3 regions of the Paenibacillus sp. YIM B09110 genome follow, and region 1 is predicted to be linked to each of the others. Evidence: a T-box and tRNA genes for the amino acid it is inferred to sense, from the RefSeq annotation. Region 1 holds a T-box; the other regions hold tRNA genes.
What was found. The T-box of region 1 lies ahead of leuS (leucine--tRNA ligase). A T-box ahead of a tRNA ligase gene usually reads a tRNA of that ligase, here a tRNA-Leu.
Positions count from the first base shown of each region.

Region 1 (10,129 bases):
TGCGCCTTAGCAGGTCCGATTCCTTTCAATTCATCCAGCTCTTCTGCGGTCGCGCGGTTGATATCAAGCTTGCCCGTATGGTCTTCTTCAATAATTAGTTCGCTGTCCGCTTGTGCAACATCAGCATCAGCTACGCTACCCGTCTTCCCTGCTTCGTCGCTCACAGCCCGTATCTCCTCACCCTCATGAGCCCCGCCTGCATCATTATTTGAACCTGCCGCCTCCTCACCGCTCGTTGAAGCATCCAGCTCCAACTCCTTCAAAGCAAGCTCCACCTCGTCATTCAATGGAGTCCATTGTTCACGGTTATCCTGTTTAGGCTGAGTGAATGCCGCGACGAGCAAAACCGCTGCCGCTGCTAGACAAACCGCCGCCGGCAGCCATAGCTTCATCTCCACACGAGCATACTTTTTTTGCATTACGCAACAGCTCCTCTTTATTTTCATATATTAACCAGAAGTTTCTGTTATCTTAATTGCGTGCATATGGAACAAGTCATGCAGAATATGGTAAGAGAGTACGCAAAACGCGGCTTATGCTTAGGGGGGCTCCGCATGAATGTCGGATTTATCGGGACGGGAACGATGGGAAGCCTGCTGATTGAGGCTTTTATCGCATCGGGCGCGCTTTCGCCTGCACAAATTGTTATTAGCAACCGCACCTTTGCAAAGGCGCAAGCTTTGGCTGACCGTTACTCCGGCATGACAGCAGAGACGACGAATGCTGCGGTTGCTTGCGGCAGCGAAATTGTTTTTTTATGCATCAAGCCTCATGAGTTCAAGAAAGCGGTCGACGATTTGAAGCACATCGTCCATCCCAGTCAAATCATCGTGTCCATCACGAGTCCCGTGCTGATCGCCCAGCTCGAAGACGAACTGGACTGCAAAATCGCAAAAGTCATTCCAAGCATTACGAACCAAGTATCGAGCGGCGCCACGTTATGCATCTATGGCAAACGAATGAACGAGGCGGATAAAACGAAGCTTGAACAACTCCTCGCCTACATTAGCGAACCGCTTCGCATTCAAGAATCCCATACGCGAATCGTGTCAGATTTATCGAGCTGCGGTCCAGCCTTCTTTACTTTCCTGCTGGAGCAATTCATCGAAGCTGCAGTCGAAGAAACAGGGATCGCCCGTGAAGAAGCGCGAAAGGTCGCAAGCGCGATGATCCTCGGAACCGGCTTGCTGCTGACGGAGGGCGGATTAACGCCTGCCGACGTGCAGGAGAAGGTCGCCGTACCAGGCGGAATAACGGCGCAAGCACTGGAATACTTGAAGCGTGAGACAGGCGGCATGTTCAATGAGCTTATTCGTACGACACATAATAAGTATAAGGACGATCTAGTAAAGGTTTCCGCCTCATTTATGAGCGAAGAGGTGAACGGGCAATAGCTGTGCTTCAGCTAAAGCCCGCTCACCTCTTCGAAGTTTTGCGGCTGTATTCGTATTAGTTGGCTACGATGTTAACAAGCTTGCCTTTAACAGCAACCACTTTGCGAACGGTTTTGCCTGCGATCAGCTCTTGAACCTTCTCGAGCTCCTTTGCCAGGCGTTCCATCTCGTCTGTTTCTGTATCGGCAGCGATCGAGACGCGTTCTACGATCTTGCCATTCACTTGAACGACAATTTCTACCTCTTGATCGACCGTCCAAGCTTCCTCGTACTTCGGCCAATCGGAATACGTAATCGTCTCCGCGCGTCCAAGCTTCTCCCACAACTCTTCCGCAATATGCGGAGCGATCGGTGACAGCATTTGCAAGAACTGCGCCATCGCCTCACGCGGAAGCACTTCCGTCTTGTAGGCTTCGTTTACGAAGATCATCAACTGGCTAATGACCGTATTGAAGCGTAGGTTTTCGTAATCCTCGGTTACCTTCTTAATCGAACGATGCCATGTGCGCTTAAACGCATCGCTAGTATCGCCATCCGTTATTTTCGCGCTCAAGCTGCCGTCCTCGTTAATGAACAGGCGCCATACGCGGCTCAAGAAACGGTACGTGCCTTCAACCCCGTTCGTATTCCACGGCTTCGTCGCTTCAAGCGGACCCATGAACATTTCGTACATGCGAAGCGTATCTGCGCCGAACTCGCCTACGATATCGTCCGGGTTAATGACATTGCCGCGCGATTTGGACATCTTCTCATTGTTCGTACCAAGAATCATCCCTTGGTTAACGAGCTTGTGGAACGGCTCCTTCGTATCGACAACGCCAATATCGTACAACACTTTATGCCAGAAGCGCGCATACAGCAAGTGAAGCACCGCATGCTCGGCGCCGCCGATATACAGGTCGACCGGCAGCCATTCCTTCTGCTTCTCCTTGGAACAAATCTCGTTCTCGTTCTTAGGATCGATGAAGCGCAAGTAATACCAGCAGCTGCCTGCCCATTGCGGCATCGTGTTCGTCTCGCGGCGAGCATTCATCCCCGTCTCAGGATCAATTGTATTGACCCATTCAGTGACGTTCGCCAGCGGCGATTCGCCCGTTCCGGACGGCTTGATCGCATCGACATCAGGCAGCAACAGCGGCAGCTGATCCTCAGGGACAGGCTTCATCGTTCCGTCCTCCAGATGGAGAATCGGAATCGGCTCGCCCCAGTAGCGTTGACGGCTGAACAGCCAGTCGCGCAGGCGATATGTCACTTTCCCTTGGCCTTTGCCAGTCTCTTGTAAATGCTTAATCATTGTGGCAATTGCCTCTTCATTGTTCAGACCGTTAATGAATTCGGAGTTAACATGCGCGCCGTCTCCAGCATAAGCTTCTTTCGTCACGTCTCCGCCTTCGACAACCTCGATAATCGGCAGCCCGAACTGCTTCGCAAACTCCCAGTCGCGTACGTCATGACCAGGTACCGCCATAATTGCTCCCGTGCCGTAGCCTGCAAGCACGTAATCGGCAATCCAGATCGGCGTCTTAGCTCCACTCACCGGATTGATCGCATAAGCGCCTGTGAATACGCCTGTCTTGTCCTTCGCCAAATCTGTACGCTCCAAATCGCTTTTGCGAGCAGCAGCGTCTTGATATGCTTCAACAGCAGCCTTCTGGTCGGCTGTCGTAATGGAAGCTACCAGCTCATGCTCAGGTGCAAGCACGCAATACGTAGCGCCGAACAGCGTGTCAGGACGCGTCGTGAACACAACGAGCGAGTCCTTATGGCCGTCAATCGCGAACGTCACTTCCGCGCCCGTCGACTTGCCAATCCAGTTGCGCTGCATATCTTTAATGCTTTCCGTCCAATCCAGCTCTTCCAGATCTTCAAGCAAACGCTCCGCGTACTCGGTAATTCTCAGAATCCATTGACGCATCGGCTTACGAATAACCGGATGACCGCCGCGTTCGCTTAGGCCGTCGATGACTTCCTCATTAGCAAGAACGGTGCCAAGCGCCGGACACCAGTTGACCGGAACCTCTGCTACATAAGCAAGTCCGCGATTGTACAATTGGATGAAAATCCACTGCGTCCATTTATAATAATCCGGGTCCGTCGTGCTGAACTCGCGATCCCAATCATAGGAGAAGCCTAGCGATTTGATCTGACGGCGGAAGTTGTCGATATTTTTGAACGTAATGTCTCTTGGATGCTGGCCTGTATCGAGCGCGTGCTGCTCGGCCGGCAAGCCGAAAGCGTCCCAGCCCATCGGATGAAGGACATTATAGCCCTGCATGCGCTTGTAGCGGGATACGATATCTGTTGCTGTATAACCTTCTGGATGGCCTACATGCAAGCCTGCTCCAGATGGATACGGGAACATGTCGAGTGCGTAAAATTTAGGTTTGCCTTGCTCTTCCTTCGTTTGGAACGTCTTGTTCTTATCCCAATATTGCTGCCACTTCGGCTCTACAACAAGCGGGTTGTAGCCGTGAAATTGCTGCTCCTGACTCATCATCTATTCCTCCTACAAAGTTAAACTTACTCACGATTAAGCGCTCAATCCAAGGTTAGGCTTAGATTGCAATAAAAAAACTCCCGCCCCTAGCGTATTACGCTAGGGACGAGAGTTGTGCTCCCGTGGTACCACCCTAGTTAGCGACGGGCATGCTTTGCCTGTGCTCACTTGTCGCCTTTATCGCAGGCCAGACGGCGCGTATGGATAACGCACAGCTCCAAGGCGAGATTCGTTTCGCAGCAGGTCCGGCTTACACCCTTACACCGGCTCTCTAGGCCTTGCTTTGCGAAAGTACTGCTCCTCTTCAACGCTTCTATGGATGAAAATAGTTATTTTCGATTATAAAGATCGATATGCTCTATGTCAAGATCCGACAAGCGTCCGTCTCATATATCTAACGCTTCCAATAAGGATAACCAACAATAGTAAATGGATTAGCAATACCCATACCGCGTTCCATTCGCCTATAAGAACGACGAACGTCCACAAGAAAAGCGGAGCAAGCTGTATAAAGCACAGCAAGAAAAGAGTGATAACCATCCATTGCTTCAACATCTGCCGATTGCTGTCCATGGTTACCATCACAATCGAGAGCAATACAGCGCCAAGGCCGATCGATACAAAGCCCCATAGATGCACGGTCTCCCGCTCCGATCCCATTTCCATACCAAGAAAGCTGTAGTCGAAAAACAGATCGCCGATATAACAAGCGCCAACGGCCAAGGACATAAATGCTGCGGCTAACGCGTACACATAACTTTTTCCGATCATGGGCTGCCAACTCCCCTCGTCTTGCGACCGATTGCCTCACTTATCGACACAACAGCTTATCCCTCCGCATTGTAAAGTTAGACTGCATTCTACTAAACGGATTCGCTTTAAATAAAGTTGCCGTAATATCCCAATTATTGCGAGTTTACGGTTTTGTCGGCAGCCGCATGCCACCCGGCAACCCCGAACAAGATCGAAACGGCCAATATCATCCATAGCGATGCCGACCATCCATGCGTCGCGTCATGCAGCAAGCCGAATAACAACGGCCCGGACGCTGCCAGCAAATAACCGATCGATTGCGCCATTCCCGATAGCTGTGCCGATTGCTCCGTATTAGACGTTCGCAGTGCGAAGAACATGACCGCCAAGCTGAAGCCCGCGCCTCCCGAGATGCCTAAGAGCATAATCCAAAGCGGAATCCAGGATGACGGTCCGGCTAACAGCCCCAAATAGGAGACGATTAGCAGAGTTGCCGACAACAAGGCAAGCGGCCGCTGACTGCGGCTTTTCGCTGCGAGAATGGGAACAATGAACGTCGCAGGAAGGCTGACGATCTGGAGCATGAATAGCATCCAGCCTGCTCCGCTATGGCTCATGCCGCGATCATGCAATATCTCCGGAAGCCAAGAAATATTAACGTAAAACGTGAATGATTGCAGTCCCATGAACAACGTAATCTGCCAAGCCAGCGCCGAACGCATCAACTTGTTGCCGGTCTTATTGACGCTTGATGATTTCATGCTGCTACCTTCGCTTTGGAAGAAATGTTTCAGCTTGTTGAGCCGTCCGCGCACTTGAGGCAGCCATGCAGCTGCGGCAATAAGCGCGAGCAGCGACCAAGAAGCGAGCATGCCTTCCCAGCCGAGCTCAAGACTTTCGGCCATTGGAATGCTGAAGCCTGATGCGAGGCCGGCGCCGAAATTCATGACGACGGAATACAGCCCTGTCATCAAACCTACCGAGCCGGGGAAATCTCGCTTGATCAGACTAGGCAATAGTACATTGGCAATTGCTATCGCCATGCCGAGCAGCATCGTTCCGGTAAGAAGCGCAGCCAAGTTCGGGAGCGAGCGGATGAGGACAGCACCGAACAGCAACAGCATAGATAGAAAAAGGCTGTTTTTTATGCCTATCCGGCTAGCCATACGCGGCGCAAGCGGAGATATAAGGGCAAAAGCAAGCAGCGGCAGCGTTGTCAGCAAACCGGACATCGTGCTGGATAGACCGAAAGTCTGCTGGATATTCGATACGATCGGGCCGACAGCCGTAATTGGAGCGCGCAAATTAAGGGCGATGATTAGTATGCCTGCGATTAATAACGAAGTGCCGTTAATGGCGGAAGACGATGCCCCGTGCGAATTCGGCAAAGGTTGTCCTGATTGAAAACTTTTCACGATTAAATCCTTCTCTCCTGTTGAATAAAGCTCTAAGTTGTTAAATATGCGAGTGGACTGTATAACCTATGACGGACAAGCCTTCACTCTGTACCAATAATCATAAGCTTGTATGTAGCCGATCTTGTCATATAACCGGTTGGCAGGTTCATTCGCTTTGACGACAAGCAAATAACCGTGCGTTGCGCCTTCCCTCTTAGCCCAACCGAGCAATTGCCGAATAAGCTTCTCGCCGTAACCTTTGTTGCGGAACTGCGAATCCGTAACAACGTCATACAAGCCTACCCAGCCTTGCTCAAGCGTAGCGAAACCGCAGGCGACTGGAATGCCGTTATCGTAGAGCAGACCGTAACATTTCTTAATCGATGAAGACGTCAGCATGTTTCTTGTGGCGGATTTCTGCTCCTCCGTTAAGCGATTGAACACGGCTACCGCATCCAACCACAGCTCAGTGAGCATAGGCTCAAGTGAAATGTCCGAATCCGGACATGACGGAAGATCGGCATCTTCAAGAGCGACCGTCTTCACGCATGTGCGGTCAATCGATTCATAGCCCATATCGGCTAACGCATCGTCCAGTTCAACTGGTTTGGCGAATGGCGTTATTTTAAAAACAGTCGGCGACTTCTGCTCATTATATAGCGTTTCACAATGACGGATTTTCAACTCTAGAGGAAGCGTATGCCCATATAACGACTGGACCGAATTCGACCGCTTCGTATATCCGTCAGCCGTGCGTATTAGCCAACCATCGTATACTGTCGTCTGGAGCGCAGGCCAGCCGTTAAGGCTCATCTCCTCGAGCTTGAAGTGGATCAGTCGCTTGATTTGATCCATATGATGACGGTCATGCCAAATGAAATCCTTCAAATACGTTTCGAATTGAAACGGATGGCCGTCTGCGTCTGTATATGCGTCTTCATATTCGGTAACGCTCAACCCTTCTATGACGCTAATAATACGACGGCGAATCGAAACAGCATGTTCTGCCAGCTCCCGAATATCCGTCGAAGTTCCGTAAGCCTTGGAGATTTCATTGAATGTATCATAATCCAAGTGCTTAACCGTTAGAGATTCCATTCTGGCGGCTTTGGCAACTGCTTCCTCAAAGAAATAATCGTCCCAACGCGCGATATGCGCCACAACTTCGCGAGCCGACCATTTCCCTTCCCCAATGTTCTGATTCCACAGCGGCTCACCAAGCTTCTCGATATGATGAATAAATTGATTCCACGCATCGAATTGATCAAGCAATTGTGATCTTGACTCCTGCTCCATGCTCATATCCGGCCCCTCCCAATAAATGCTAATCTCATGAAATCAAATCCGATTTTCATAGATTCTAACACTTGAATGGTACCTCCACAATGAGAAAACCTCCTATCGGAGTACTTCGAGGATGAGCGACCTACAAGTTTGCGTAGCAAACTCTCTTCGGAAGCAAAGAAGTTTTTATCGCCAATCTGAATGATCTCCTTCACGCTTTATCGCTGTAAAGCACTTAAACATTCTTATTTGATAAAAAAAAGCCGCCGATTCGGCAGCTGCTGCGTTATGGCTATAATAGTCCGAATCTCTCCAGCTGGTCATGCTTATTCTCCTTTAGAAGCAACTCACGCTGCTTCGCGCCAAGCAGATCAAAATGAGGAAATGGATCTCGATTGTGAATATACCGCGGGTTCAATCCATTATCGAGACACCAGCGCGACAGCTTCGCCAGATCGGAGCAGCCGACCTTTGTTACGGTTCGCATATCCGGAAATCTCGAATCAAGCCAGTAATGGGTCAAAAATGCGATATCGCCCCCCGCGACCGCCGTTTTCCAACTCTCCATCTCCGCACGCGTTATGCCAAAAGCCATGTTGAGCCGTCCCTCCCTTCCCCTCATCATCTCAGCCTAAACAGAAAGGTTTAACAGTCCTTCTATGCTTGCGATTCATTTGCGATTTGTTTGACTCTGCCGACCTGACCGTCCGTCAGACGAACTTTAATGCCATGCGGGTGGTTCGGAGAGTTAGTAAGTATATCCTTGACGATGCCTCGCGTAAGCTTGCCTGTACGCTGATCCTGTTTGAGGACAATATCAACCGTTAGCCCCGCTTTAATTGCCGATCTGATTGTGCCATTCATTTTTTTATCATTCCTCTGCTAATCTTCGATGAAAATCAGCATAACATATGTAATGTAAAGATGCACATTAAGTGGACAACTGTTATACTAGTCTTCAAACGATCGAAATGAAATGAGGAAATATACGAATGTCTAACGCTTTTAAAGCTTTGGGGATCAGCCCCGAATTAAGCGATTTGCTCCAAAAGAACGGAATAACCGACCCAACCCCGGTACAGAAGCAGACGATACCGATGCTGCTCGAGGGGCAGGACGTCATTGCGCAAGCGCAGACCGGAACAGGCAAGACGATGGCGTTCGCGCTTCCGATTCTCCAGCGGATTAACACGGAGAAGGAGCAGGTGCAGGCGCTTATTCTAACGCCTACTCGCGAGCTAGCAATCCAAATAACGAGCGAGCTTAAGAAGCTTGCGCCTATCGTCGGAGCCAGCGTGCTGGCCGCTTACGGCGGTCAAGACGTAGAGGCTCAGATTCATAAGCTGAAGCGTGCGCCGCATATCGTCGTCGCAACGCCAGGCCGATTAATTGACCATATGAAGCGGCAAACGATCAATCTCGGCAAGCTGCAGATGCTCGTGCTCGACGAGGCTGACCAAATGCTGCACATGGGCTTCCTGCCCGAGGTGGAGAGCATTGTCACTCAAACGCCTCGCGCTCGTCAGACGATGCTGTTCTCGGCTACTATGCCAGATGCGATCAGACGCCTAGCTGCAGAATATATGAAGACGCCATCGGATGTTCGAATCCGCAGCGCGAACGTAACGCTTGATAATATTAAGCAGCTTGTCATCGACACAACGGACCGTACCAAGCAAGACGCGCTTGTACACCTGCTGCAGCTTCACCAGCCTTACTTGGCCGTTATCTTCTGCCGCACGAAGGTGCGCGCGAAGAAGCTGAACGAGGCGCTGCAGGATCTGGACATCGAGTCCGATGAGCTGCATGGCGACTTGACGCAAGCTAAGCGCGAGCAAGTAATGAAGCGCTTCAGAGACGCACGTCTCCAGGTGCTTGTCGCTACGGACGTAGCGGCGCGCGGACTTGACGTTGACGGCGTTACGCATGTATATAATTACGATGTCCCGCAGGATGGCGAGCTGTATATCCATCGGATCGGCAGAACCGGACGCGCGGGTCATAACGGTATGGCGATTACGCTCGCTACGCCTTACGACAAAAACAATCTATTGCTTATTGAGCAAAGCATTAATGCGAAGCTTGAGCGCCGTAAGATCGATAACGAAGGCGTCTTGTCAGCATCTAGCGAGCAAGGCAGCGAACGCGGGGCTGGACGCGGCAGAACTGGCAAGCCAGCTAGCGCCGGCGGCAGTGACCGGTCACGCGATGCTAAAGGCAAAGGTCGTGGACGACAACGGAGCGAAGGTTCAAGCAGCTTTAAATCTGCTGGCCGAAGCGGCGGTCGCGAGCAGAAAAATGAAGGCAGACGCGGCGGCAGAAGCACTGAACGGAGCGCAAGCGCAAGCACGGAGAAAACAGGCTGGGACGTTCCCCGCGCCGCTGGACGCGGTGCAGAACGCTTCGCAGAACGTGATTCCTCAGCACCTCGCGGCGCTGACCGCGGACGTGGAAGTCGTGCTGGCAGCGAGGGTGTATCTGCCGGTAAGCGTGGTGGTCGCGCCAGCGGCGGCGGAAGCCTGGAGCGCGTAAGAGACGGTGCTCAAGTAGCGGGACGCGAGATGGATGCGGTCAACAATCCATGGACGGCTCTGCGAGGAGAATCGAAGCCAAGCGGCCAAGGCGGTCGCGGCAGCGCCAACCGCAGCCGTGGCGCAGCACGCGGCAACATGTCGGGCGGCGCAGGCAGCAAGTCCGGACAGCCTAGAGGCGGCAAGCCCTCCGGCGGCGGCAGATCCTCTGGCAAACCGGGCGGTCGCGGCAGATAATATACAAAAGTAAGAGGCAAGCACTGGGCAGAGCTA
Region 1 covers NZ_JBANSP010000011.1:36,970-47,098, reverse strand. The annotation lists gene V8F51_RS17255 (ComEA family DNA-binding protein) at 1-419, opposite strand, end outside; gene comER (late competence protein ComER) at 555-1,394, shown strand; gene leuS (leucine--tRNA ligase) at 1,450-3,888, opposite strand; T-box leader at 3,990-4,208, opposite strand; gene V8F51_RS17240 (hypothetical protein) at 4,255-4,662, opposite strand; gene V8F51_RS17235 (CynX/NimT family MFS transporter) at 4,797-6,032, opposite strand; gene V8F51_RS17230 (GNAT family N-acetyltransferase) at 6,126-7,343, opposite strand; gene V8F51_RS17225 (hypothetical protein) at 7,618-7,920, opposite strand; gene V8F51_RS17220 (YwbE family protein) at 7,983-8,189, opposite strand; gene V8F51_RS17215 (DEAD/DEAH box helicase) at 8,318-10,093, shown strand.

Region 2 (10,129 bases), on a different contig from region 1:
ATGATCTGAATGCCGGTTTTGTACTTCGACTGCAGCTCCAGCAGCTTCTCCCGCACTTTATCCTGGATGACGGTTTTCCCGTCCGTAATCGCGTAATCCAGCTTCTCCGAACCGATAACCGAGCGAATCGATGAGCTGGCCGCGTTGCGAAGAAAATTTTCCGGATCGTCAATGTTGTAAAGATAATCATGAATATTGCTAATTTTCCACTGCACGACCGCGTCCGCGGAAACGATATTTTCGTCTCCGGTGATCATAAGCGCCTCTTCTTCAACCGGTGTAACCGTATCTCCATTCTGACGATAACCGATATGGATGCGCTGCGTCAGCTCGGCCTTTACCGTAATGACTTCCTGAATCGGATAAGGCCATTTGAAATGGAGCCCCGCCGATTCCTCGCTCGTATACTTGCCAAACGTCAGGATGGCGGCCCGCTCCTGCTCTTGCACCGTATAAAATGACGAAAAACCAAGATAAATGACGACGATTACGGCAGCCGCGATAAGAATCGCTTTTTTCACCGTTCCTGGCTTTAATGGCTCTGGCTTACGACTATTGCTCTCCACATTTGTATAACCATCCAAGTTGCTCAGAATGACATCTCTCCCCTCATTGATGAAGCTTATGAGGGGTAATACGGATTTAGATGCCAAAAAGTCTCATTTTTCTAATCAAAAGTAATGCCGCCATCCTTAACAGCTTTCAGCCATTCCCGGGCAATCAGATCATGCCCTGCCGTAGTCGGATGCACGCCATCCCATATCCAATACTTTGCTTCCGCACGTTCACATGCATCGTTAAACGTCTGTTGAAGCGGTACGAAGATTGCGCCGAAATCATTCGCCAGACTGCGAACAATGGCCTGATATCGGTCTAACTGCTCCGTCCACACGTCCCAACGCTCTTCCGTAGCGCCTGTTTTCAATATAAACGGCTCGCACAATACAAGCTGCACATTCGGCAGCACTTCCTTCGTTTCTTCAAGCAAGTGGCGATAAGCCCGCTCGAACCGGTCGGTAACGCCCGTTGGCTCTTCGTTTACGATACGCCATGCATCGTTCACGCCGATCATGATGCTGATGACGTCCGGCTTCAAGCTGAAAGCATCCTCATTCCAACGCGCGTATAAATCAGAAACCCGGTTGCCGCTAATGCCTCTGTTATAGAACACCGGCTGCGCTTCGGCGAACACTCTGCCCAGCTCTGCTGCGGCAATGTAGGCATAGCTATGTCCTAGAATATGATTTGGATCGTCATTTCTCCCTCTGGCGCCATCCGTAATGGAGTCGCCTTGAAACAACACGACTTTGCTTTTCCCCATCCGCAATCATTCCCCTTAAACGAATATGTATTTTCCATGATCATTATATACTAGCTGCACCTTTCAAAACAGACCAAAAAACACGCCAAAAAAAACAGGTCCTGCGTCGCTTGGACGCAGGACCCGCTTCATATCCGAATTAGAATACAAGTGCTTCTTCTTTAGCTTTGTTGATGCCTTGTTCAATAATTTCAGCCGCTTGGCCAGGGAGTTGGTTATGGCCTTCAACGATGATTGTCGAGAAGTCAGTTACACCGAAGAAGCTCATAATGTTGCGAACGTAGTTCAACGACATTTCTGCAGCTGCTGCAGGACCTTCGGAGTAGATGCCGCCTCTTGCGTTAATAAGAGCGACTTTCTTGTCAGGAATAAGGCCGACTGGACCTTGCTCCGTATATTTGAACGTTTTGCCCGCTTGGTAGATGTAGTCAATGTACGTGTGCAATACCGCTGGAATTGTAAGATTCCAAAGCGGGAATCCGAATACGACTTTGTCCGCGGCAAGGAATTGATCGATATATTTGGCAGCTACATCAAAAGCTTCTTTCTCAGCAGGGGTCATATCAATTCCGCGCGGAGCCTTGAAGTTGCCGTTGATCATGTCGGCGTTCATGTAAGGCAGTTCTTCTTGGAACAGGTCAAGCTCGATAATTGTATCCTCTGGGTGGCTTGCTTTATAAGCATCCAAGAATGCATGGTATAATTTCACGCTGACAGCTTGCTCGATCGAACGGTCATTTGCTTTAACGAACAGTATAGTGCTCATTTTGTAACCTCCAATAATATCTATATATTTTATTAGTTTAGTACTTTGTAGTACTTACTTTATTTTATATAGTTTGTTGGAGCAACGCATCGGCAATTAGACTGAAAATCATGCCCTTCTTCGTCTTCATCGATTAGGACTAGTCTTACGACTATCGTCTTAAGACCTTATGAGTCTCTACGACTTCGTGCCGCCGTTCATATGATGCTGGACCGCATATAATGCGGCCTGTGTCCGGTCCGAGAGCTGCAGCTTGCCCAAAATATTGCTGACATGCGTCTTGACCGTCTTCTCGGCGACGACGAGCGATTGGGCAATATCTTTGTTGCTAAGACCTTGTGCAATAAGCTGGAGCACTTCCTTCTCGCGCGGCGTGAGCGATTCGTGGCGCTCTGCTGGCTGGAAATCCGTAACTTGCCCGTCTCCCATAAATATGCCTTCCGCTTCGTCATGCCCTTGTCCCTGTGGTTTAAACTGCGTCAGCAGTGCTCCCGCAATATCGGGATGAAGCTGAATATTGCCCTTATGCGCGCTGCGGATTGCCTCAGCGAGCTGCTCCGGCTCGACATCCTTCAGAATGTAGCCTGACGCTCCCGCCTGGAGCGCGGGCACGACATGGCTTTGATCCGAATAGCTCGTAAGAACAAGCACCTTGATATGAGGGTATTGCGCAGTTATACGGCCGCATGCTTCGATGCCATCCATGACGGGCATATTCAAATCCATTAATATAACGTCTGGCTGCAGCTTATCCGCCCTTTCCACCGCCTCCTGCCCGTTTCCCGCTTCCCCTACAATTTCGAAATCAGGCTGCATCGTCAAGAAGAAGGAAATGCCTTTCAATACGATTTGGTGATCGTCGACTAACAATAGTTTGATCTTCACGGTAACTCCTCATTCCTTGCTCATAATTGCTATGATTCGTATTGATCAAGCGGCATCTTAACCGCGATAACGGTTGGTCCTCCCAGATTGCTCCTTACGTTGAATTGCCCCCCGAGCTGCTCCGCACGCTCTCGCATCGACAGCATGCCAAGCGTTAGACCGCCTTTTCTATTGTCGAGGGAAAAGCCATTTCCCTTGTCCATTACTTCAAGTGTAACCTCTCCTTCAGCAAGCACAAGCTTAACGTAGGCGATCACCGTCCCCGAATGCTTGCGGACATTATTGAGCGCCTCTTGCCCGATGCGCCATAACGCTTCTTCGACTGCCCTCGGCAGCTGCTTTAGGCCGTTAACCTGCTCATATACGGTGAGTCCCATGCTCTGTCCATGCTGTTTTAGGGCGCTAAGCAAGCCGTTCTCAAGACCGGCCGGATGCAGCTGCCAAATAAGCGACCGCATCTCCTTCAGCGTCTCCTGCGACAACTGCTGTATTTCTTTCAACGATGCGCGAACATTTCCTTCTCTGTCCTGCAGCAGCGTCTCCGCTCCCTTGGCTATGAACGATAAGGAGAATACCTTCTGCATGACCGAATCGTGCAAATCCCTTGCCACGCGGTTTCTCTCCTCCATGCGCGCCAGTTCGCGCCTCTGCTCGTAGACACGCAAGTTCTCGACGCATAATGTATAGTGATCCCCCAGCGAGTACATAAAGTCCTCATGATATTCATCAAAATGTTCGCGGATCGGGCTGCTGATGAACAGTATGCCGATCGAGCGGCTTCGCACGCGCAGCGGAATGGCCGCCGCCGAGGAATAGAGCGGAATGCCGACACGCTCCAATGAAGGACAAGCCGTATGCTCCGCTTTCGACACAATGAACAGCTTGTTATTGCGGAAGGCCGTGCTGATTGGCCCGTTGTCATCGATACTGAGCGATTTCCACTCCTCGTGAGCCTTCCCTTCGGTATAGAACGCTCGCAGGGACAACTCTCCGTTCTCGAATATGAATAACGACACATGCGGCCAGTTGAACGCATTGCCGATTTCTTGCACCGCTTTGATCGGAAGCTCATTAATAACGCCTATTGCATGAATTCGTTGAATGACATCGCTTAGCTTCGAATAATGTTGTGCATTTTGCTCCTGCGATTGATAAAGCTTGATTCGTTTTATTGCCGTTCCGATCTGAAAAGCAATGGCCTGCAGAAGCGCCAGCTCGTCCTCCGTAAAACACTCCTTGCCGGGATGTGCCACGTTAAGAAGTCCGAACTTGTCTTTGCCCGCCTTCAGCGGCACCGTGGCATGATGCGAAATGCCGAGCGTTCCCTCCTCGAACCCTTCGGCAATTGCGTATGTAATCCGCTTGCATTCAATTGTATTGACCGCATGATGCAGCTTGTTGCGCCTATAACGCTCGATGCACCAGCAATCCTCTCCGCACATAGCCTCCTGCCCGTTCGCCTCCAGCGCCGGCGGCAGTCCATAAGCGGCTTGGCATTCGCTCTCCATCGACTCATCCATCATGAAGATCCAGCCCGTGCTAAATCCCGTCACCTGCAGAAGCTTCCCAAGCACCTCGCTCAGCATCTGCTTCATATCATTAGTTGTATTCAGCAGCTCCGCAATTTCTTTGAGCGCGGACAGCTGGTTCGTTCTATTTTCACTAGACATCAGCAACGCTCTCCTTATCGTATTCGCCGCTTACTTTAGCTTATATATGCCAGTATAACGTTTCACAACTGGCATCGTCGACGTCAATTCTTCATCCCTTACTACTTTTTCCGAAAAGCAAAGCGACTCGATAAAACGAGAATATTGTCGAATATTATTAGAAAACGCTTGCCAAAACAATACTAACCTATGTAGAATCATCAAGGGCCATTTTTATTACCGATCTTATTAGCCTACGGAATGTTCCATTAGCGAGCTCTGCTTGCACTACAATTGAGAGGATTTTTCGATTATGAAAAACGTAATTGGTGTTAATGAAAGACCAGCTCTCGGCACAAGCATTATGCTTAGCCTTCAGCATTTGTTCGCTATGTTCGGCTCGACTGTGCTCGTACCGAATCTGCTAGGCGTCGATCCGGCAATTTGTCTATTGATGAACGGAATCGGCACCTTGTTGTATTTATGGATTTGCAAAGGTAAAATCCCTGCTTATCTCGGCTCAAGCTTCGCCTTTATCGCTCCCGCCGGCGCTGTAATCGGCGACCAAGCGGCTGGAGGCGGCAGCTACGCGGCAGCTCTCGGCGGTTTCATCGCAGCCGGTGTCGTGTTCACGATTGTTGCCCTTATCGTTCAAGCAGCCGGGACAAGCTGGATAAACGTTGTATTTCCGCCAGCAGCTATGGGAGCTATCGTTGCGGTTATCGGCTTGGAATTAATACCGGTAGCTGCCAAGATGGCAGGTTGGATTATGCCGGACGGACTTACGCCAGAGGAAGCGTCAAGCTGGTCGCCTGACGGCAGTATTGTTATTCTGTCCACGATCACGCTCGCGGTAACCGTACTCGGGTCCGTGCTGTTCCGCGGCTTCCTGCGCATCATACCGATCTTGATCGGCATCGTAGTCGGTTATGTCCTTGCTTTTGCAATGGGGCTCACCGACTTTACGCTCGTTGGCGATAGCGGCTGGGTTCAGTCGCCGACATTCACGGCGCCTGTTTTCCAATGGGCTGCTATTTTGACGATACTGCCTGCCTCGCTCGTCGTCATTGCCGAGCATATCGGGCATTTGGTCGTAACAAGCAATATCGTGGAGAAGGACCTGTCCAAAGAGCCTGGTCTGCACCGCTCCTTGCTCGGCAACGGTATCTCAACGATCATTTCCGGCTTCGTAGGCTCAACGCCGAATACAACATACGGAGAGAACATCGGCGTACTTGCCATTACGAAAGTTTACTCCACCTTCGTAATTGGCGGAGCTGCCGTGCTAGCGATCATTTTATCGTTCTCCGGCAAATTCTCGGCGCTCATCTCCGGCATCCCCGTTCCCGTTATGGGCGGTATATCGCTGCTGCTCTTCGGCGTTATCGCAGCTTCCGGATTGCGTATGCTCGTCGAATCGAAGATCGACTATGGAAGACCTACGAATATGTTCCTAACAACCGTCGTTCTCGTTACAGGCCTGAGCGGCGTGAAGGTTACTTTCGGCGACTTCTCGCTGTCAGGCATGGCGCTTGCCACAGTCGTAGCGATCGTACTTAGCCTACTGTTCAAAGTGTTCGAAGTTTTGAAGCTCTCCAACGATACAGAAGCTACCAAGCATTGATAATAAAAAGGGACGAAGCATCCATGCTTCGTCCCTTTCAGTTTGTCTCGCCGCATATGCCCCGCAAAAATAGGCTTGTATCGCCTTCGAGCGTCTAAGCCTCCTCACATATGCCTTCATACGATGAAGCAAAGGAGGGTGTAACCTATGCCCGCATATCGGATTATTGTTGACCTGTCTGACCGAATGCTTCATTTGCTGGATGACGATATCGTCGTACGCTCGTTTCCAGTCGGTATCGGTAGAATGGTTACTGAGACGCCCACCGGCGAGTTTACGATCATCAATAAGCAACCCAATCCCGGCGGACCATTCGGCGCTTTCTGGATGGGGCTCTCAAAGCCTCACTATGGCATACACGGTACCAACGATCCTTCCTCGATAGGCCATCTTGTATCGCATGGCTGTATTCGAATGTACAACGACGATGTTGTCGCGCTATCCAAGCTTGTCCCCCTCCGTACACGCGTTACGATACGCCCTTGAAATAATTAAAAATCCTTGCTGCTTGAGCAAGGATTGGGTTTGAATAAGTATGGTGCGGTAGACAGGATTTGAACCTGCACGTCCATGGGACACTACCCCCTCAAGATAGCGTGTCTGCCGTTCCACCACTACCGCACATATTATGTTGCCTTCTCACTGCATTCGCTTCGAGGGAAGAAACAAATGGTGAGCCATGAAGGACTCGAACCTTCGACACCCTGATTAAAAGTCAGGTGCTCTACCAACTGAGCTAATGGCTCGTAACTGGTGACCCGTAGGGGATTCGAACCCCTGTTACCTCCGTGAAAGGGAGGTGTCTTAACCCCTTGACCAACGGGCCATCTATCGTATCGGGAATATCCATTCCCTTGAGACAACAAAAATGATTATAGCAAACAATCGGACAACATACAAGCCTTTTTTCAAAAAGAGTTTCCTAGCAGAAACCGCATCCTCCGAGGAATGAGGAATGCGGCTTTTGCGATCATTTCTTTTATTTGTTGCCTTCAACAAGCATATTAGCGATAATATCCAGCTGCTTTTCTACGGATATCGGATCGCTGTACAGAAATTGATTGAAATCGATATTGTAGATTTTACCCGTTTTTCCTGCCGGCGAATGTTGAATGAACTTTTCCAATTCCTTCAAGTTTTCCTCCGCACCTTCATTCACGGCCAATAATAATCGGTCTCCAATGAAATCGGGAATCACTTCGGCGGATATTTCCCATGTTTCGCCGTTAATGACTTCGGTCTTTACCTTTTCCGTAGGCTTCAAGCCCAAGTACTTGTATATGATGTTGCCGCCCATATTCGTATCGCCATAAATTAATACGGAATCGGCACGAACATTCAATATCGAGAAGGTTTCATCGGCCCCGATAAACGGAGTGATCTTCTCCTTGTATTCGGCTATTTTTGTCGCGAATGCCTTATTCCATTGACTTGCTTCTTCCTGCTTTCCGAGAATATCGCCAAACATCTCGACATCCTTGATCGGATCGTTATACTGCTCAACGACGATTGTTGGAGCGATCTGGCTCAGTGCTTCATAGCCGCCGTCCACCGCTTCCGCGAATGGCGCGGTCGTAACGATAAGATCCGGCTCCAGCGACAAAATTTTCTCCGCATCTGGCGGAACACCAACGTCTTCGATATCGGAAATATCGCTTATGAGCGGATTTTTCAGAATGTGGGTAGTCGCGCCTACCGGCTTTACCCCGAGCGCCATTAGCTCGCCCAAATGAAAGAGGCTGACTACTCGCTGAGGCTTCACCGGAATTTCCGTTTGGCCTTTCAAATGCTCGTAAATTCGCGTTTCTGCAGCCGGGCTGTCCGTAGCGGCGGCATTTGCCGAATCCGACACGGAGCCCGTTGCTCCCGTTGTGTTGCTTGTCTGGCATGCATTCAGGAGCAAGGCTGTGCATAATAGCATCATTGCTCCGAAACCCGGTCTTGAAAATCTAAACATCGATGTTTCCCCTTCCTCAATCCATTGATAATAACTCTCATTATCATTATGAGAAACTGGCTTTCGGGAAACAATAGACGATTTTAACAGCCTTAATGGATTATCGTGAACCGTCAGTCGATTGTCCTCCCGAAATTGAAGCGGAGAGCAGCCCGTATGCTTCTTAAATAAGCGACTGAAATAATAAACATCTCCATAACCGACGCTGCTGGCTATTTCCTGAATACGCGCGTCCGATTTCAGCAGAAGCTGCTTTGCTTTGCGAACGCGAACATGAATCAGGTACTCTATCGGTCCGACTCCTAACTGGTTTTTGAACAAGCGGGACAAGTAGCTCGCGCTGCAGCCGTATATCCCGGCCAATTCCTCGGCAGTAATCGACTCGCAGTAATGCTCATGAATATAGCGGATCGCTTCGGTTACCACGTTCGGTCTGCTGTTTGCCGTTGCCGCCGAGCTTAGCTGCCGCATGACCTCGTGCACAAAAGAAAAAAAGACAGACTGCGCCTGCAGCTTGTCCATCGGAGTTGCATACAGCCACAGGCGATTCATGACTTGACACTTTTCCTGCAAGGGCAGCAACGCATGAGGAGCAAATGCATACGGCATATCGAAGCTCTCCCGATCCTCCGACGATTCGCAATCGGCTTTGTACGCAATCAAATAGCAAGCAAAGTCGCTTCCTAGCGGCGTAAAACCCAGCTCCGCTTCCCGTCCCCCATGCAGAATGTGAAAGGAGCGGATTCGATGTGCTGTACCTGACAGGCTTACATTCGCCTCTCCATGGATGGTTACTAGGAAAAAGCCGGCGTGTGCCGTATAGCGATCAGGTACGGTTCCATTGTCCGCGCGATACTCCCTGATATCAAGCAATCTAACGGCCGTTCGGCTCCACCGTTCGATGTGTGCTACCCAATCCAATCGTTCTCCCCCCTCTCTACAACTCTCTTGTCTTTTCATAAATAGTATCACATAAATAGAATAGACACCCGGCAAGAATGTCATTTTTTCATATGAAAACGGAAGTGAACCACGTCAACACAAATCCGCGCTTCACCGCCATTTGATGATCGGAAAAACCTATTCGCCTTTAGACTCTCGCTGTATAATACCGGACTGAACCGGTAATAACGCCATGAGGTCGCTCAACGAAGCGCAATCGTCGGGAATATCCATTCCCTTGAGACAAGAAAATGATCAAAGCAAACAATCGGACAACATACAAGACTTTTTTCAAAAAAAGTGCTCGTCTACATTCATCCATCATCACATTGCGGACTTGTTACTATGTCTTTGCGGTTTTTCCATCGTAGGCTTGCGCGTTTGCGGTCTAAGCCTTGTAGATTTGCGGTCTTAAAACTGCTTGAAATACCCAAAGCCTATTTGGAGCTACTTCCGAATCCTCTGTCGAGGAATAGCAAAAACCACATCATCATACTGATGTGGTTCTACATTCACCAATCCTAGTATTGTTAACTCCAAAGATAAGGAATGGTTGGGTCATCAGTAGGCAGTCTATCCTCGTCTACATTCTCAAAGTTGTAAGGAACAGTATTTAAATGAAGTAGGAGAGCTGGTTTGTCACCAATCGTTTTGAATCCATGCCAAACCCCGGTTGGAATTTGTATGAGCAAAGGATTCTCTTCGTTAAGTATAATTTCCTTAATTTCATTACGAGTAGCAGACCCTTCTCTAGAATCATAAAGAACAACTAGCATTTCTCCTGATACTAAAGAGATTTGATCGGTCTGTATATGATGTCGGTACCATGCTTTAATAAAACCAGGATTAGTAGCTGTAATATAGACTTGGCCAAATCCAGGATACGTAGTTTCATCATTTCTTTGTACCTCTTGTAGAAACCCTCTATCATTTACAATCTTCTTTGTTGGTATCACGTATACGCCTTCCATGGATATCCCTCCAA
Region 2 covers NZ_JBANSP010000001.1:203,435-213,563, forward strand. The annotation lists gene hflK (FtsH protease activity modulator HflK) at 1-566, opposite strand, end outside; gene V8F51_RS00955 (SGNH/GDSL hydrolase family protein) at 668-1,321, opposite strand; gene V8F51_RS00960 (FMN-dependent NADH-azoreductase) at 1,461-2,087, opposite strand; gene V8F51_RS00965 (response regulator transcription factor) at 2,265-2,972, opposite strand; gene V8F51_RS00970 (GAF domain-containing sensor histidine kinase) at 3,002-4,642, opposite strand; gene uraA (uracil permease) at 4,935-6,245, shown strand; gene V8F51_RS00980 (L,D-transpeptidase) at 6,393-6,731, shown strand; tRNA gene V8F51_RS00985 (tRNA-Leu) at 6,782-6,866, opposite strand; tRNA gene V8F51_RS00990 (tRNA-Lys) at 6,916-6,991, opposite strand; tRNA gene V8F51_RS00995 (tRNA-Glu) at 6,997-7,071, opposite strand; gene V8F51_RS01000 (AraC family transcriptional regulator) at 7,225-9,123, opposite strand; gene V8F51_RS01005 (dTDP-4-dehydrorhamnose 3,5-epimerase family protein) at 9,675-10,115, opposite strand.
Region 2: it has a tRNA-Leu gene. The T-box ahead of leuS (leucine--tRNA ligase) is inferred to sense a tRNA for this amino acid. The anticodon was not compared.

Region 3 (10,129 bases), on a different contig from region 1:
GTAAATTAATAACTTGTTTATCAATCGATTTTTCCTCTTTAAAACTTTTTATATCGAACAACACCGAATAGTCACTGAACATAGTTTGAGAAACTATAAATTCACTTATTTTATATTCTTCGGTATAGCCATTGCTAAAATTTAAATATAAGTACGTATTTAACTTAAGATCCTCGGATATGCATTTAAAGATATCATGCCTTCCGGATTCCTTTATTAAATCCATATATGTGAAATTATAAAGCACTTTAATTTTTAACGCTTTTTCTTTATCATTCACTAGTTCTAGAAGCAAATTTAATCCGAATAATTTATGAATGTCCTGTGTATGTTGCTCTAGGCAAACCATTGCAAGCGCATATTCGATAACCATCTCATTGTTAATGTAATACTCTCTAGCCTGAGGAAATATTTCAATAAAATCAGCCGGGGTTTGTATTGTCAAAAACCGTTTTAAAATATTAAAATACTCAAATTGTCCCCTAATGATCACAACCGGTCTAAAACCACTCGTATTTGATTCATTATTAAACACTCTAAATTTAACTAATTTTTCTTGCAGTATATGAATATCATACTTTAAACATACTTTAATCCATTTCAAAAAATCAGGGGTTTGTGCATAGCCGTAATCGAATAGTTCGCATTCCTCATAGTATTCTTTTCTAATTAAGGCACTAGGATGGCATAAACAATTACCATAATAAAAAAAACGATTTAACCACTCAAACCTTGTTCTGTTACGCTGATCAAAGATCTTATAATAATAATGGTTAGTATCTTTATAGGGTTCTTCATTCTCATCAATAATGGTTACCAAAGTAAACACTGCTGCACACTTTTCATTTTCATCAAGAAATGCTACTTGCTTTTCCAACTTCTCTCTCTCCCAAACATCATCAGAATGATGTACGGCAAGATATTTACCTTTAGCTCTTTTAATTGCATTATAAAAGCCTTCATGTCTTATGTTTCTTTCATTTCTGATTGTTACGATTCTTTCATCATCGTAGCTTTCTATAATTTGTAAGGAATTATCGGTTGAGCAATCATCAACTATGATTAATTCATAGTCGGTATATGTCTGTTTTAATACACTTTCAATACTCCTGCCTATATATTTTTCATGGTTATATGAAGTTAGAACAACTGAAACCTTTGGCATAATACCTCCTACAAATTTTCATCAATCTAATTACGAATTTTTTCATAAACTCTCGAAAAAATGCTATTTGCATCGATTCCATAAACCGCTCTCAAATAATCTTGCGAACCAACGGCACTCGTATATACATCGTTTAACCCCATCCTGACAACAACTGCCTTAACAGCCGACTCAGCAATCATCTCTGAGACAGCACTTCCAAAACCTCCAACGATATTATGTTCCTCTAACGTGAAAATATAATCCACCTTGGCAGCAACTTCAAGGATTGTCGCTGAATCAATAGGTTTCACGGATGGAAAGGAGTAGACAGCACAGCTCACACCTTGCAATTCTAATTTGACCGCCGCATCCAGTGCTTCATTTGCAATTGCACCTGCTACAAAAATAGCTGTGTCTCGGCCATTCTTCAATACATTTGCCTTCAGTACATCGATACTTACATCAACACCTCCTTCGTGCAGATTCTTTTCACCACCTCTTCCAAGACGGATATACACTGGTCCAACCATTCCCACCGCGTACTTTGTAACAGCTTCTGTCTCAACCGAATCACAAGGAGCAAACACAGTCATTTCTGGCAACGCCCTCATGATTGCCATATCTTCTGTAGCATGATGACTCATCCCTTGAGCTCCGTAGGAAAAACCTCCACCTACTGCAACAATCTTCACATTAGCTTTATGATAGGCTACATCATTCCTTATTTGCTCAAAGCACCTAGCAGTCGGGAAGTTGGCGATGGAATACGTAAATACTGTTTTTCCCTCCATAGCCATCCCCGCTGCTACGGAAGTCATATTTTGCTCGCTGATACCTGCATTAATAAATCTATCGGGAAATTGATTCCTAAAATCGGTTAACACTCCAAATCCTACATCACCGGTTATTAAAAATAAATTCGAATCCGTTTCGGCAAATTTCACGATAGTTTCTACAAATTTATTTCTCATTGTATTGCAGCTCCAACTCCTTGATTGCATTCAAATAGTCTTCCCCTAGCGGGGCTTTATAGTGCCATAATATATCGTTCTCCATAAAAGAAACCCCTTTTCCTTTTATCGTGTTAGCTATGACACAGTTTGGTTTTTCATCGTGCTGTCTGCTTAATGCATTTTTTAACTGATTATGATCATGACCATCGATTTCAGTAACATTCCAACCGAATGCTTTCCATTTAGCCGCTAAATCGATAAGTTCGATTGTATTCTCACAAAAATCTAAGCTTTGCATTTTATTATGATCAATTATGACAGTTAAGTTTGATAATCTATAGTGATTCGCAAAAAGCGCAGCTTCCCATACGGATCCTTCATTGCACTCGCCATCACCAACAATAACGAAAACAGAGTGCTTCTTCTTATCACGTTTTGCTGCTAACGCCATGCCAGCCCCTACGCAAATACCATGACCCAAAGAGCCTGTGGATAGCTCCACTCCAGGCACGTCCTTATGTGATACATGTCCAGAAAGCTTACTCCCGTTCGAATAGTGACTCTCAAGTTCACGGACATCAAAAAAACCTTTCTCTGCTAATACCGCATATACGGCTGCGCCAGCATGTCCTTTACTAAGGATAAACCTATCGCGCAGATCGTTTCTTGGATTTTCAGGAAATATCGTCATAATATCATTGTATAAAACCGCTATAATATCCGCTATGGAAAACACTGACCCAATATGGGAGCCTCCTGATAGATGAGTCATCTCTATAGCATGTCTCCTTATTTTCCAGGCTAACTGTTTACTGTTCATAGTAATACTCCCGCAAATAATATTTTTACCATTATATCTGAATATTTAAAAGTTCACTATTCCAATTTGACAATCGCATCGACAAGGTCCGCTTGAAACGATCTTCGCAAAAAACTCAACAGCTGCTTCTGTTTCAATGAGAATCCCTACGTCACATCGTCCATTAACCCGCTATTCTCGTCAACAATATCCCCATAGCCCTCAAAGTCATAATGAGTCAGAAAAAGAAAACATCAAAAAAACCCTTGCGCCGCAAGGGTTTAATAATTGATTATTTGTATGGTGCGGTAGACAGGATTTGAACCTGCACGTCCATGGGACACTACCCCCTCAAGATAGCGTGTCTGCCGTTCCACCACTACCGCACATTTGAAATTGTTGCTTCGTCGCTTCCTTCATTCGCATTCGCTTCGAGGGTTGAAGCAAATGGTGAGCCATGAAGGACTCGAACCTTCGACACCCTGATTAAAAGTCAGGTGCTCTACCAACTGAGCTAATGGCTCTCATGAATGTTGATCAACTCTAGAGAGCTGCTTCACAAGCGATAAATCTAAAGTGGTGACCCGTAGGGGATTCGAACCCCTGTTACCTCCGTGAAAGGGAGGTGTCTTAACCCCTTGACCAACGGGCCTTGTTAAGCATGAATGAGGCAAAAAAAAAGACCAGCTGAACGGTCTTCCCGTTGCATCACTTGAAAAAAATCGTGGCGGAGAGAGAGGGATTCGAACCCTCGCACCACTTACGCAGTCTAACCCCTTAGCAGAGGGTCCCCTTGAGCCACTTGGGTATCTCTCCAAATCTGGCTCCCCGAACAGGACTCGAACCTGTGACAACTCGATTAACAGTCGAGTGCTCTACCAACTGAGCTATCAGGGAAAAGTAAAAGTGACAAGTAATAATTTATCACGGTTCAATTTTATTGTCAAGCGTTATCATAATTAATTTTCCACGGCATTTGCCGCATGCATATTTGGCCGGATCAAGCTTCTTCTTGCGCATATATTCAAACCCGCATTTGGAGCAAACAAGCTTATAGCGATACGGCCTAACCTGACGTTCGGAGCGCTCCGGCAGCGACTGACAATAACGTGATCCTCCCACATGGGCAAGCAATTGCTTAAAGTCTGCATCCCGATGCTTATAGCCGCGCCTCAGAATATGCAAATGATAATGGCAAAGCTCGTGCTTAATGATCTTCTCTGTTTCTTCTCTTCCGTAAACAGACAATTGATGCGGGCTTATCTCAATGTTATGCGTACGTGTAAAGTAACGACCGCCCGTCGCCTTTAATCGGCTGTTGAATGTCGCGCGATGTGTAAAGGCTCGTCCAAAGGATGCCATCGATATTTGCTCGACCCATTGCTGCAGCGTCTCATCATTCATCGTTATTCTCCCCCTACTACTTGAATTTTAAAGGTACGATACGCTACACTGTCAAGTAGGAATGTTATAATCGAGGGGAGTCCAGAACATTTTATGGCAACAATGCGTTACGTCCTTATGAAACAAAATGAAACAATACTCTTCGTTGAAATGCCCGAATCCCATGCTTATCAGCTCAGCGCGCTTAACCTGCGCCTTCATAAAGAAATCGACAAGCTAACGGCTGATCGTGTACCTAGTCTGCCTTACGCAGTCGCGGAATGCGACGCGGTGGAGCTCCACGACAACTCGATCTCGATCGTAGGCGGACTAGCCTATATTAATGAGCTTGAGGCTGATTTCTCTGCAGTGCAAGAAAAGTCGTACCCGCTTATTTCGTTGTTAACCGAAATTCGCGCGCTTCAAGCTCAGCTTGAGCAATGGTATGAGGAGTATGAGGAAGAGCAAGGCAATTAGTGTGGACCTGCACGGACGTCCGCCCTGCCCCATATTGTAGTATTACAACATGTTGGGCTCGGGAGGGGACGAACGCATATGCCTCAATGGCTTTGCAATCAATTAATGCGCGCATTTCAGAAGAAGGACCGCCGGCAGATCAAGCTGCTTAACGACTGCTGGTACTTCTATCGCAGCAAACAAAGTCCGAAGGAACAAGACAGCAGCACAAGTATATAAGACTTGGGCTTACAGCTTGTTCGGACATAAAAACCGGCTTTCTCTGCGATCAGAGAAAGCCGGTTTGTTTGTATGGGGATAATGAATGAAATTACAGTTTGTTGAAGAACGTGATCTCGTCAACAGGAAGACGCGTAGAAGGATGGCCTTCAGCCGATGCTTTGCCGATTGGAAGCATCAGGGTAGGGATGTAACGCTCAGAGATGCCGAAAAATTCTTTTAGTTGATCGCGGTTGAAGCCGCCCATTGGTACAGTATCTAGACCTTTCGCGCGAGCTGCGAGCATAAGCTGCATCGATACAAGTCCTGTATCGAATGCAACGAGTGATTGCAAACGGTCAGCAGGCAATGAAGAGTACATATTGGTCGAGTTGGCAACGAAGTTGTCGGCTACTTCCTTAGTCATGTAGCCTGCTTCAACGGCAGCTCCGTAAATTTGTTCAGACAGCTTATACATCTCCAAATCGCCGAGTACAATAACGATAGCTGATGCTTCAGCAACCTGTTGTTGGTTGAAGGCAATCGGTACCAGCTTTTGCTTCAATTCCGGATCCGTAACGACTAAGAAACGCCAAGGCTGCATGTTGGATGAAGATGGTGCTTTCGTTGCTGTTTCCAGCAGTTCGCGAATTTCTTGCTCAGAAACAACGTGGCCGCTGTCATATTTGCGTACGGAACGGCGGCTGTGCAAAACGTTAGCAAAGGATGGCTCAGTTGCATCTTTCGTTGATACTTGAACTTGGGAATCGATTTGTGTTGTTGTCATACTGGTTTCCTCCATTTTTTATCTGAGTTTTAATATGCACAGTTATCAGTAGCATTAACTGCGCATAATTACGCATAGTTAGTATCAGCAATAACTGTGCTGTACTTCGCATAGTTGAATGCACATTAACTGTAACTTTTATAAGAACAGTATATGCTGACCGAATTTATTTGTCAATTAACTTACTTTAGGAAATTAGCTTGCATTAGTTGGAAGTGTAAATGCACGTTGAGCTAGATCTGCAATTGTATAGGGCTGAAGCGCCTCGAGTGTTTTGCGTTCTACTTCGCTTGCAATTTCAGTGAAAGCTGCCTTCATCTCCAAGCCGAATTCTTGCGAGCTTGCCGTATCCAGCATATTGCTGCATAGCGGCTCTCCTACCTTGAGCGCCGTATATACGTCAGCAAGTGTAATCGATTCAGGCGATCGCTTGAGACGATAACCGCCGTCACGTCCTTCTCTTGTCTCAATAAGGTTCTCTCGCGCCAACTTAACAAGCACACGGCGCAACAGCGTAGCATCTGCGTCCAAACGGCTTGCAATCTCAGCACTTGGACAAATATTCGGCTTCTGAGCCAAAATGACGAGCGCCTGCAGAGATAAACCGAACCATCTATGAGGTGCTACATTCGCACATCGTTCTTTATCCATGATGCTCTCCTTCATTTTCTCGTCCCCCTGCTTATTCGCTATATATAAATTATAGTGGGCTTGCCGATGAACAGGCAAGCCCACTTTATGGGTGAATTCGATTATCGTCTTATGGCTTGCGCATCGTTAAGCTGACACGGCCCTTCTTAATGTCGACACCAAGCACCCACACCGTCACATTATCGCCAACCGATACGACATCCATCGGATGCTTCACAAACTTATCGCTCAATTGGGAAATGTGGACAAGACCGTCGTTTTTAATGCCAATATCGATAAACGCGCCGAAGTCAATTACGTTGCGCACTGTTCCTTGAAGCTCCATGCCGGCAGTAAGATCCTCCAGGTTAAGCACATCGGTATGGAAGATCGGAGGCGGCAGCTCCTCGCGCGGATCACGGCCAGGGCGAAGCAGGCTGTCCACGATGTCTCTGAGCGTTGGCACGCCCACGTCTAACGTGCTCGCCAAGCTTGGCAGGTCGATGGTCTCCAGCTTCGTTTGAAGCGCTTCAGTGCCAATCTGTTTCAGTTCCAGCCCTAATGCCCGGAACAACTTGTCCACGACATCATACGATTCAGGATGAATCGCTGTCCGGTCAAGCGGATTGCCCGCTTCGGGAATACGAAGGAAGCCGATACATTGCTCGTATGACTTCGCACCTAGCCGCGGCACCTTCTGCAGCTGCGTACGTTTGGCGAAACGGCCATTATCCTCGCGGTATTTGACGATATTGCGGGCAATCGTTGCGTTAATACCGGCTACATAAGACAGTAAGGATGCCGAAGCGGTGTTAACGTCGACACCGACATGGTTAACGGCCGATTCCACGACGCCGCCCAAGCTCTCATCAAGACGCTTCTGACTTACGTCATGCTGGTACTGGCCAACGCCAATAGCTTTGGGCTCAATCTTCACAAGCTCGGCTAACGGGTCCTGCAGCCGTCTCGCAATCGATACGGCACTGCGCTCCGCTACGTCTAGCTTCGGAAACTCCTCGGCCGCAAGCTTCGATGCGGAGTATACGCTTGCGCCAGCTTCATTCACGATAATATATTTTAGCTCAGCGCCGGCAGAACCTGCTGCTTTACGCTTGCTAATGAGATTCGCAATGAACTGCTCTGTCTCCCGGGAAGCCGTACCGTTGCCGATAACAATCAGCTCGACCTTGTATTGATCGATCAGGCCGTTTATTAAACGCTCGGCTTCGGCAACCTTATTGTTAGGAGGCGTCGGATAAGAGACCGCCACTTCAAGCAGCTTGCCGGTATCGTCGATAACCGCAAGCTTACAGCCTGTGCGGAAGGCGGGATCGACGCCTAATACGACGTTGCCGCGAACGGGAGGCTGCAGCAGCAGGTTGCGAAGATTTTCGCTGAAGATGGATATCGCATGCTCTTCCGCCTTCTCTGTCAGCTCGCCTCGCACCTCGCGTTCAATGGATGGCGCAAGCAGCCGTTTGTACGTATCCTCAATAATGGCAATAAATACGTCCCGTACGGATGCAGCCGTTCCGCCACGAAGCAGCCTGCGCTGAATATAATCGTGAATGCGCTCAGCGGCAAGATCGAAGTTGACGCGAAGCACCTCTTCGCGTTCGCCCCGGTTGATAGCTAACACGCGATGCGGCGGCAGCTTGCGAATCGGCTCTTGGTAGCTGTAATACATCTCATATACGGTTTCAGCGGACGCATCCTTTGCTTCCGTGCGGATGATTGCCTGATCGAAGGTATATTTGCGGACCCAGGCACGTACTGCAGCGTCGTCAGCGATATTTTCGGCTAATATGTCCATTGCGCCTTGCAGCGCGTCCTGTGCGGTCGCTACGCCTTTATCTACGTTAATATACTTAACTGCTTCAGCCGCCGGATCGCCATGACGAGGCTGCGACCATATCCACAAGGCAAGAGGTTCAAGCCCCCGTTCTTTCGCCACGCTCGCGCGCGTCTTGCGTTTCTGCCGATAAGGCCGGTACAGATCCTCCACTTCCTGCAGCTTGACCGATTTCTCGATGTCCGCACGGAGCACATCCGTCAGCTTTCCTTGTTCATCAATTAAACGGATAACTTCACGCTTGCGCTCTTCAAGATTACGCATATATTGCAGCTTCTCTTCAATAGCACGCAAATCGTTTTCATCAAGCTCGCCGGTCATTTCCTTCCGATACCTGGCAATGAACGGAATCGTATTGCCTTCATCAAGCAGGCTGACAGCCGACTTTACCTTCGATAAAGGAATCGTAAGCTGAGCAGCAATGCCTTTGATAATGCGATCGCTCTCAGCCGCCTTCTGCTCTGTTGTTAACTTAGACTTTCCAGTTGTTTCTTCCGAGCTATCCTCTACACTACGTACACTTGTATCCGCCAATCCTCTACACCATCCTCTGCAAGCTTAAAATGCTGCGCCGTCCGTGGACTGCGCAGCTGAAATTTAACTCGTATGCGGGTTATTTGCCATTTCGAAGCCGATCTTCGTACGACCGCCATGCCCCGGATATACAATAGTATCCGAGCTTAGCTTATACAACTTGTTCTTAATCGTGTCGTACAAATCCCGCTCACGGCCTCCAGGGAGATCGGTACGACCGACACTCAGCTTGAACAGCACATCGCCTGAGAATAAGTGCTCACCGTTCAGGAAGCTTACGCTGCCTGGAGAATGTCCCGGCGTATGCATAACCTTGAACGTCTGTCCGATCAGATTCAGCGTCTGCCCTTCGGCCAGTGCGTATTCAGCAGGATCAGTCGACAACGGCGGCGTAACATCCTGCCAGCGCATCGAGCCGTTCTTGCGTGGATCGGTTAGCCAATCCGCTTCTAGATCATGAATATAGACGGGGCAATTCGCCGCCTTGCGAACTTCATCTACCCCGCCCATATGGTCGAAATGGGCATGTGTCAGTAGAATTGCTTCAATATGTACACCTTGAATCCGATCCAGCAGCTTCTTCGGATTCATTCCCGGGTCAATAATGATGCCTCGTTCGCCCGTCTCTTGCTCCTCAGTCGTGAGCAAATAACAGTTCGTCTGCAATGGTCCTAACGTAAACATCTCAATCTTCATAATTGCTCCCCTAACTCTTAAGCCTTAGAACGATTCCAGCAACGCGCGGAGCTCTTTGATAATAAGGGACTGATATTCCGTACCTTCTCCGTAGCGACGTCCGATTTCTTGCCTTGTTGCCGCCAGCTTTTCTTGATAATCCGCTGCATCGCGGTCCGGGTTCTCTTGCTTGAACGCAACCATCGGTTCTTGAATATATTTTGGCCTTGGCCCCCATGTGCCGAGCACCGCACCACCGGTATCAGCGATAATAACGACAGGTACGGAGCGTCCGCCCATCGTCAAGAACTGATCCATTGTTTCTAAATGCTCTTCCATAATAAGAACTTCTGTTGGAATGCCGCTAATGGACAACGCCTGGAACACAACCGGAATGTTGCGTACAACGTCGCCGCACCAATCTGCCATCAGGATAAGCACCCGCAGATCGTCACGATTGTTCATCGACTCGAACAGCTCACGATCCGATTCGTCCGTCCACTCAAACTTGTCATACCAACCAATGAACGCTTCTTTATTTTTGGTCATGCCATCAATAAATTGCTGTGGAGTGATACCTTTGCCCAGCTTGTCTGCTACGCTTTTACTCATCTGAATCCCTCTTTCGTTGTCATTATTGAATGACTTCCGTCTAAAGTGTTATACGTATCTATTATACCGATTTGCCACGGGA
Region 3 covers NZ_JBANSP010000001.1:214,129-224,257, forward strand. The annotation lists gene V8F51_RS01010 (glycosyltransferase family 2 protein) at 1-1,165, opposite strand, end outside; gene V8F51_RS01015 (transketolase family protein) at 1,192-2,118, opposite strand; gene V8F51_RS01020 (transketolase) at 2,108-2,920, opposite strand; tRNA gene V8F51_RS01025 (tRNA-Leu) at 3,201-3,285, opposite strand; tRNA gene V8F51_RS01030 (tRNA-Lys) at 3,348-3,423, opposite strand; tRNA gene V8F51_RS01035 (tRNA-Glu) at 3,477-3,551, opposite strand; tRNA gene V8F51_RS01040 (tRNA-Ser) at 3,625-3,715, opposite strand; tRNA gene V8F51_RS01045 (tRNA-Asn) at 3,721-3,796, opposite strand; gene V8F51_RS01050 (SprT family protein) at 3,824-4,303, opposite strand; gene V8F51_RS01055 (hydrolase/acyltransferase) at 4,397-4,759, shown strand; gene cmpA (cortex morphogenetic protein CmpA) at 4,838-4,978, shown strand; gene V8F51_RS01065 (nitroreductase family protein) at 5,070-5,744, opposite strand; gene V8F51_RS01070 (Rrf2 family transcriptional regulator) at 5,940-6,410, opposite strand; gene V8F51_RS01075 (Tex family protein) at 6,505-8,760, opposite strand; gene V8F51_RS01080 (MBL fold metallo-hydrolase) at 8,824-9,456, opposite strand; gene V8F51_RS01085 (thioredoxin family protein) at 9,481-10,047, opposite strand; gene V8F51_RS01090 (DedA family protein) at 10,109-10,129, opposite strand, start outside.
Region 3: it has a tRNA-Leu gene. The T-box ahead of leuS (leucine--tRNA ligase) is inferred to sense a tRNA for this amino acid. The anticodon was not compared.